2 linked regions of the Luteolibacter yonseiensis genome follow. The protein of the gene in region 1 interacts with the protein of each later gene in a pairwise test. Links are inferred from orthologs where the notes say so. Each region holds a gene or a part of one and is shown on either strand. Other genes may lie near its edges.

What was found.
Region 2: the proteins of JIN84_RS02325 (region 1) and JIN84_RS17085 interact in binary tests that used the Escherichia coli proteins (3 or more experiments, as listed by UniProt). The link is inferred for Luteolibacter yonseiensis from one-to-one orthologs.

What each region holds. Positions count from the first base shown.
Region 1 is NZ_JAENIK010000004.1:133,009-136,571, forward strand. Bases 225-3,285 are described here. They hold JIN84_RS02325 (transglycosylase domain-containing protein), read left to right. Parts: upstream 225-609; coding sequence 610-2,961; downstream 2,962-3,285. Other genes in these bases: JIN84_RS02320 (S1C family serine protease), read right to left, coding at 225-519; JIN84_RS02330 (transglycosylase domain-containing protein), read left to right, coding at 3,116-3,285. In the rest of the region: more of JIN84_RS02320, read right to left, coding at 1-224; more of JIN84_RS02330, read left to right, coding at 3,286-3,563. UniProt on the Escherichia coli protein: Cell wall formation. Synthesis of cross-linked peptidoglycan from the lipid intermediates.
Region 2 is NZ_JAENIK010000012.1:327,420-330,364, reverse strand. It holds JIN84_RS17085 (peptidoglycan D,D-transpeptidase FtsI family protein), read right to left. Parts: upstream 2,572-2,945; coding sequence 430-2,571; downstream 1-429. Other genes in the region: JIN84_RS17080 (hypothetical protein), read right to left, coding at 2,615-2,945; obgE (GTPase ObgE), read right to left, coding at 1-3. UniProt on the Escherichia coli protein: Catalyzes cross-linking of the peptidoglycan cell wall. Responsible for the determination of the rod shape of the cell. Is probably required for lateral peptidoglycan synthesis and maintenance of the correct diameter during lateral and centripetal growth.

The sequences.
Region 1 (3,563 bases):
GGTGGTGAGAAAATTTCCCGGACCTTTGGAAACCACGTGGCCGAAACGCACAGGCGGCGTCCGGGCGGCGTCGAAACCGGCCGAATGCCCGAGAGCGAGCACCCAGTCTCCGGCGGCCAGAGGCCTGGAATTTCCCATGGCGGCGAAGGGCCACGGCCCCTTGCCCTGGATCTGCACCATGGCGATGTCCTTCGAGTAATTCGCACCGAGGACTTTCCCCGGAACTTCCTTGCCGTCCGAGAATACCACGACGAGTTCCTCCGCGCCTTGCACGACGTGGGCGGCAGTAAGGATGAGACCATCCGCCGTGGTGATCACGCCGGACCCGGATGAGCCGGTTTTGTCCGACAGCAACGCCACGGTGGCGGGCATCACTTTCTGGCTGACCGTCTCCACCTTGGACTCCAGTTTCTGAAGGTCCGACAGCGTTTTCACAGGCTCGCTGGCCTGAGCGGGCGGAGTTCCGGCGGCCAGCCACAGGGAGAGGCAGGTGAGCGGAAAGAGGGGATTCACTTTCATGATTTACATAATGAACATCGCCGCCGCGAAAACGTTTCGTCTTTCAAATAACAAGGGTGGATCGGCGGCGGAGGATCGCTTATCATTTGCATGAAGATGCCAAAACGCAACCCGCCAGACGCCAACCGCTTCCGTTCCGATGCGCCCGCCAGCGCCCCGTCACGCGTTCCGAGCGCCGCATCCCTCCTCTTTTTCTGGCCGTTCCACCTGCTGAACCTGCTGACGTGGCCCTTGGGTTTGCCGCTGAAATTATTCGCCCGCGTCGTGGGATACCCGGTGGTCGCGGGGCTTTATGGAGCGGGTTTCCTCGCGGTGGTTTATGGCTTGCGCTCACAGGGTTACGATCTTTCGAAAGTCCACGCCATGCCGGAACGGTCGATCATTCTCGACCGGCAGGGAGAGGAAATCGGCCGCATCCACGGGGAAAAACGCTCCCTTGTCCCTCTGGACCAGGTATCGGAAAATTTCCGCAAAGCCATTCTCGCGCGGGAAGACGAGCGGTTTTACAAACACGGCGCCTTTGACACCATCGGCATCGGCCGCGCCCTCCTGAAGAACATCCAGGGAAAAAAAGAGGGGGCTTCCACCATCACCCAGCAACTCGCGTCCGACATTTTCCAGCTCAAGGCCGGCGAAAAGCGCGGTCAGACACTCAGGCAGATCGATCGCAAGCTGCTGGAGATCGCCCTCGCGGTGCGGCTTGAGTCCGCCATGGAAAAAGACGCCATCCTGGGTGCCTACATCAACCAGATCAACTGGGGCCGCCAGATCAAGGGTATCGGCGAGGCCTCCCGGATCTATTTCGAAAAGCATCCGGCGGAACTGACTCTCTCGGAATCCGCCCTGCTCGCCGGAATCGTCCGCGGTCCGGACGCGTTCAACCCATTCCGTTCCATCGATGCCGCGATCAACGAACGCAACACGACGCTGGGCCGCATGGTCACCGCCGGCGCGATCACCCAGGCGGAGGCGGACAAGGCGAAGCTCGAACCCATCGAAGTCCGGCCCAAGGGCCGCCGTGAGACCCACGAGTCCTACGCGCTGGAGCAGATCCGCAGGGAACTGGAAATCATCCTTGAGGACGAGAACATCGAACTCGGCGGCCTGACCATCACCTCCACCATCGACCTCCGCATCCAGCGGAAGGGCGAGGAAGCGCTGGATAAAAAACTCCGCGAGGTGGAGCGCTATTCCGGCTATCAGCACCAGACGCGGACCGCGTGGAAAGCCCTGCCGGACGGCAAGCGTGAGGAACCCGAGTACATCCAGGGTGCCGCCGCCGTGGTTGAAAACCGCACCGGCGCGGTGCTCGCCGTCGTCGGCGGGCGGGATGCGGACGAGTCACACTTCAACCGTGCGACACAGGCCAGCCGCCAGATCGGCTCCTTGTTCAAACCCTTTGTTTATCTCGCCGCCTTCGACCGGGGTCTCCGGCCGAACACCAGCATCAGCGACGGCCCCCTGCAGCCCGGAGAAATCAAAGGGGCCGGAAACTGGAGGCCCCACAACTCGGACGGCAAGTTCGGCGGAATGCTGCCGATCTCCACCGGGCTGGTGCGCTCCCGCAACACGATGTCCGTGCGGGTCGGAAACTACGCGGGAATCGATCGCGTGCAGGAAGTCGCCCGCATGGCCGGATTCGCCACCCCCATGCCGGATTCGCCGGTTTCCTTCCTCGGTTCATGGGAAGCCACGCCATGGGAGGTCGCTTCCGCCTACACCATCTTTCCCAACGATGGCATCCGCTACCGCCCTTATCTGATTTCGGAGATCAAGGATCGCGACGGCAACATCCTCTACCCGGGCAAGGACGAAAAAGGCCACCCCATCAGTCCGCAGCTCAGCTATCCCGCCGCCAAGGCCGGCTCCGCGTGGTCCATCTCCCGCATTCTCAACGAGGTCGCCACCCACGGCACGGCGGCATCCATCAGCCGCCTCGGTTTCGACAAACCCTGCGGCGGCAAAACCGGCACGACCAATGATTTCAAGGACGCGTGGTTCACCGGCTACACCTCCACGCTCACCTGCTGCGTATGGGTCGGCTTCGACACACCGAAAAAAACCATCCAAGGCGGCTACGGTTCCGCGCTCTCGCTGCCGATCTGGGTGGATATCATGAAGACCGCCGACCGCCTCGGCTACAAGGCCGGAAAGCTCAACAGCAGGGTCAACCTCGTGAACATGGAACTCTGCCACCTTTCCTCAAAGCGCGCCACCGCGGGCTGCCGCGAAGCCCACACGAATTATACCGATCAGGTTCCGGCGGACATCGCCCTGCCGGACAACGACCTCTGCCCCATCCATCCCGCACGCGCGCAACCGGTGGACGAGTCCGCCGTGTCGGTGCCCGCCGCAATGCCTGTCCCGGAGGCCCAGCCTCTCAAGGCCATCCCGGTGGAGGAGGATCAGGACATCCCTCTCAGAGCCATTCCGGTTGAATAAAAGTGAACAGGTGGGAGTTGATACAGCGTGAAATTCCAGCGACGGTAAATGACCGTGCGCACGGCGCGCGCTCCCTGTTGACCAAATTGGAAAAACGACCATAGAGCACGACCTGGCATTTGCCGCCATCTCCAGCAACACCCCGCTCCCACCCATGTCCACCTGGCACCCGATATCACGTCCCGCATTCTGGAGACGCTGGCTGCCGGAGTGGTCGCACCTGCCGGTGAAAATCGCGTTCCAGCTCTCGCTTGTGGGACTCGCCGTTTTTTCAGGCATCGCGTTTTTCTATTTCATGCTGGCCATGCGTTTCGACATGGCGGAAGTGGCAAAGCTGCCTGCGGGCACGACCTTTTATGATCGCAAGGGAGTTGAAATCTCAGCTCCCGGTGGCTCGGGCCGCAAGCTGGTGAAACGCTCGGACATTCCGGATTTCCTCGTCAAATCGCTGCGCGCGCGCGAGGACGCCCGCTTCTTCGAGCACAGCGGCGTGGATGTCCGCGGCCTGTTGCGTGCGACCGTCCGGAACTTCAAGGACTGGGACTTCACCCAAGGCGCGTCCACCGTGAGCATGCAGCTCGCCCGGAACAGCTTCAAGATGA
Region 2 (2,945 bases), on another replicon or contig:
CATGGGAGCACCCTTGCCAGCACCGGGCACGCTGGTCAACGGGAATGGTGTCCGGCCCGTATTTTACCCGGCTCCGGAATACGGGGACGGACCTTCCGAGCCCCTCGGATGCCTCGTCCGGCATCGATTCCATGAGTTTTAATGGTCCCGGGGTCCGGGAATGACGGATGGCTCTTGGGCGAAGTCCGCCGGTTTGATCAAAGGATGATCCAAAAACGCCCGTCTTCATGAATCGAATGAATGCGAAATCACCTTAGATTGCCGGGACCGGCCTAACAAGTGCTGGTCATTCAACCGGACATCGCCCTGTGAATGGTCCTGGTTTTTGTTGGATTGGTTGCTGAAAAAAGCCCGGCGGACTCGTCATCCGCCGGGCCATTTCGGAGTGAGCGATGAGCATCCGGCGCGCCCGATTCCGTATGGCTTTTCTTACGGTTCCTCGATTCCGCCTTCGATGACCTCGTCATCCCCCACCGGAAGCGCGCGTATGGCGGAGGGTTGTTCCGGCAGTTCCGTGACCTTCGGTCCATCAAGCAGGTCTTCCGGCTCATCCATCGGCTCCACCGCTTTCGGCTCTTCCACGGGAAGGGCCTTGAGGGGAGTGGTCGCAGGTTGTGCGGGCAACGTGACGCCTTCCGGAGCGTCAGGATTTTCCGGGTCGATGGCGGAAGCGCCTTCACCTGTCTCCGTGGTTTCCTCCACGACGATCAGGGCCTTTTTCGGCGGAGCGATGATGTCCTTGATGTCGTCCTTGATGCCTTCGAAAAACTCCTTCACCATCGGCGCCGCCATGCGTCCGCCCGAGACGACCTCACCAGGGCGTCCTTCGTAAAGAACCGCGAAGGAATAACGCGGATTGTCCGCCGGGAGGAAACCGGCGAACCATGCCAGACGTTGGTCAAGCGAAGGCTTCCATTGGGCGGTCCCGGTTTTCCCGCAAAGGGTGGTGTAGCTGAGGGCGGCGCTCCGACCGGTGCCGCCGGGGCCATTGACGACATCGCTCATGCCCTGGCGGACGATTTCCATGGCTTTCGAGTCCGCACCGATATAATCCTTCCGCTCGGGCAGGGATGCTTGGATCACCCGCCCGCGGGCGTCCTGCGTTTGGCGGATGAGCTGGAGCTTGGGCAGGATTTCACCATTCCCGATTCCGGCCATGGCCTGGGCGACCTGCAGCGGCGATGCGAGAAGACTGCCTTGGCCGATGGCGAGGTTGGCTGTATCGCCGTCCAAGATGCGGCGTTTTTCGTTCTTCAGCATCCACGCATCATCCGGCACAAGGCCGGGAGTCTCGCCGATGAGCGGAAGCCCGGTCCTCTGGCCCATGCCGAGCCGGCGGGAAAGGCCCAGGAAAGGAGTGGGCCCCACATCGATGCCCACCTGATAGAACCAGGTGTTGCAGGACCGGGCGAGCGCGCGCTTCACATTGATCGAGCCTTCCGGTGTTTTGGACCAGTTTTTCATCTCCGTCCGTCCGATGAAGAGGGATGCCGGACTGTAAATGGTGGTATCCTCGTTGATGGTGCCGTTGTTCAGCGCCGCGATCGCGACGATCGGCTTGAAGGACGACGCCGGCGGGTAGGCGGACTGGAACGCACGGCCGAAAAGCGGTTGGGCCGGATCGTTCTCGAGCACCTTGAAATCCTCGTCATTGATCCGCGGGATGAAATTGTTTAGGTTGAACGACGGTCGGGAAGCCATCACCAGCACCTCGCCGGTGATCACATCGAGAACGACGAAGGCACCGCGGCGGCATCCTTCCCGCAGTGTTTTTTCCGCGAGTTTCTGCCACTTCAGGTCCAGCGTGGTGACGACCGTGCCGCCGGGCCTGGGGCGCTTGACCTGTTCTTCCAGCAATTTGTTACCGTTCTCGTCGAAAAGCAGGCGCTTCATCCCCGGCTCACCGGTCAGCTGGGCATCGTAGAGTTTCTCCAGCCCGGCCCGCCCTTCCGTCTCCTCCCAGAGAGGTTCGTTGAAATTGATGGGGCCCGTGGGCAGTTTTCCAACGCCACCCGAATAGCCGATGATGTGGGACGCCAGCTCACCTTCCGGATAGAAACGAACGTAGATCGGTTGCAGGATGAGGCCCGCGCTGAGTTTCCCCTCGATCTTCCGCGCCTCCTTGTCATCGATCTGGCCGCTGACCATCAGTGGCAGCCAACGGCGGTTGACGTAGTGGTCGTAGATTTCATCGTCGGACTTCACTGTCGCGGTCTTGACCAACGGTTGGAGTGAATCCAGACGGGTCCGGGCCCAGTTGACGACGAAGTCCCGGTCCGCATTCTCAAACTGCTTGAACTGGAGCGCGACCTGATAAGCCACGCGGTTCTGGGCGATGGGAGCACCTTCCCGATCCACGATCTGCCCGCGTGGTGCGGGGATTTTCAAGGTAATGGTCCGGGCGTCCTTGCGCGTCATGATCGCACCGTCCGACGCGGAGCGGGTGGCGGGCGGTTCCAGCGGAACGGAATTCGCAGCGACCTCGGAAAGACGTGGTTCTTGGGCGCAGACCGGCAATGCCGCGAGACACGAGATCAGGGAGAGCCGGCGAAGGGACTTCGTTTTCACCATGGGGATCAGGGAGACTAATGGCGATTTTGCGGCAAGGCAACGCTCAATCCCAGCCCGCCTCCTCCCAATCCGCCGGAGATTTCCCGATGCTGTTCACGATCTCGGTGGGAACGAAAATGAACTCGTCCTGCCGTTTCTGTGATGGATCCATGCGGAAAACGACCGTCTTCCGCTCGCTCCGGGCGGAGGACCGCACGGTGAGGTCCACGGAAATTTCCAGCGCCCCATCCTCGCGCGGTTTCACGACAAGCAGGCCGGGAATCTGATAAACCGCCCGGGTTGGCCCCGTGGAGCCCTTCACCCTCTTGAAATCCTCCCTCTTCCCGAGATGGGCCGCGGGATACCACTCATCCCGTTTGGTTTTCGAGGTTCTC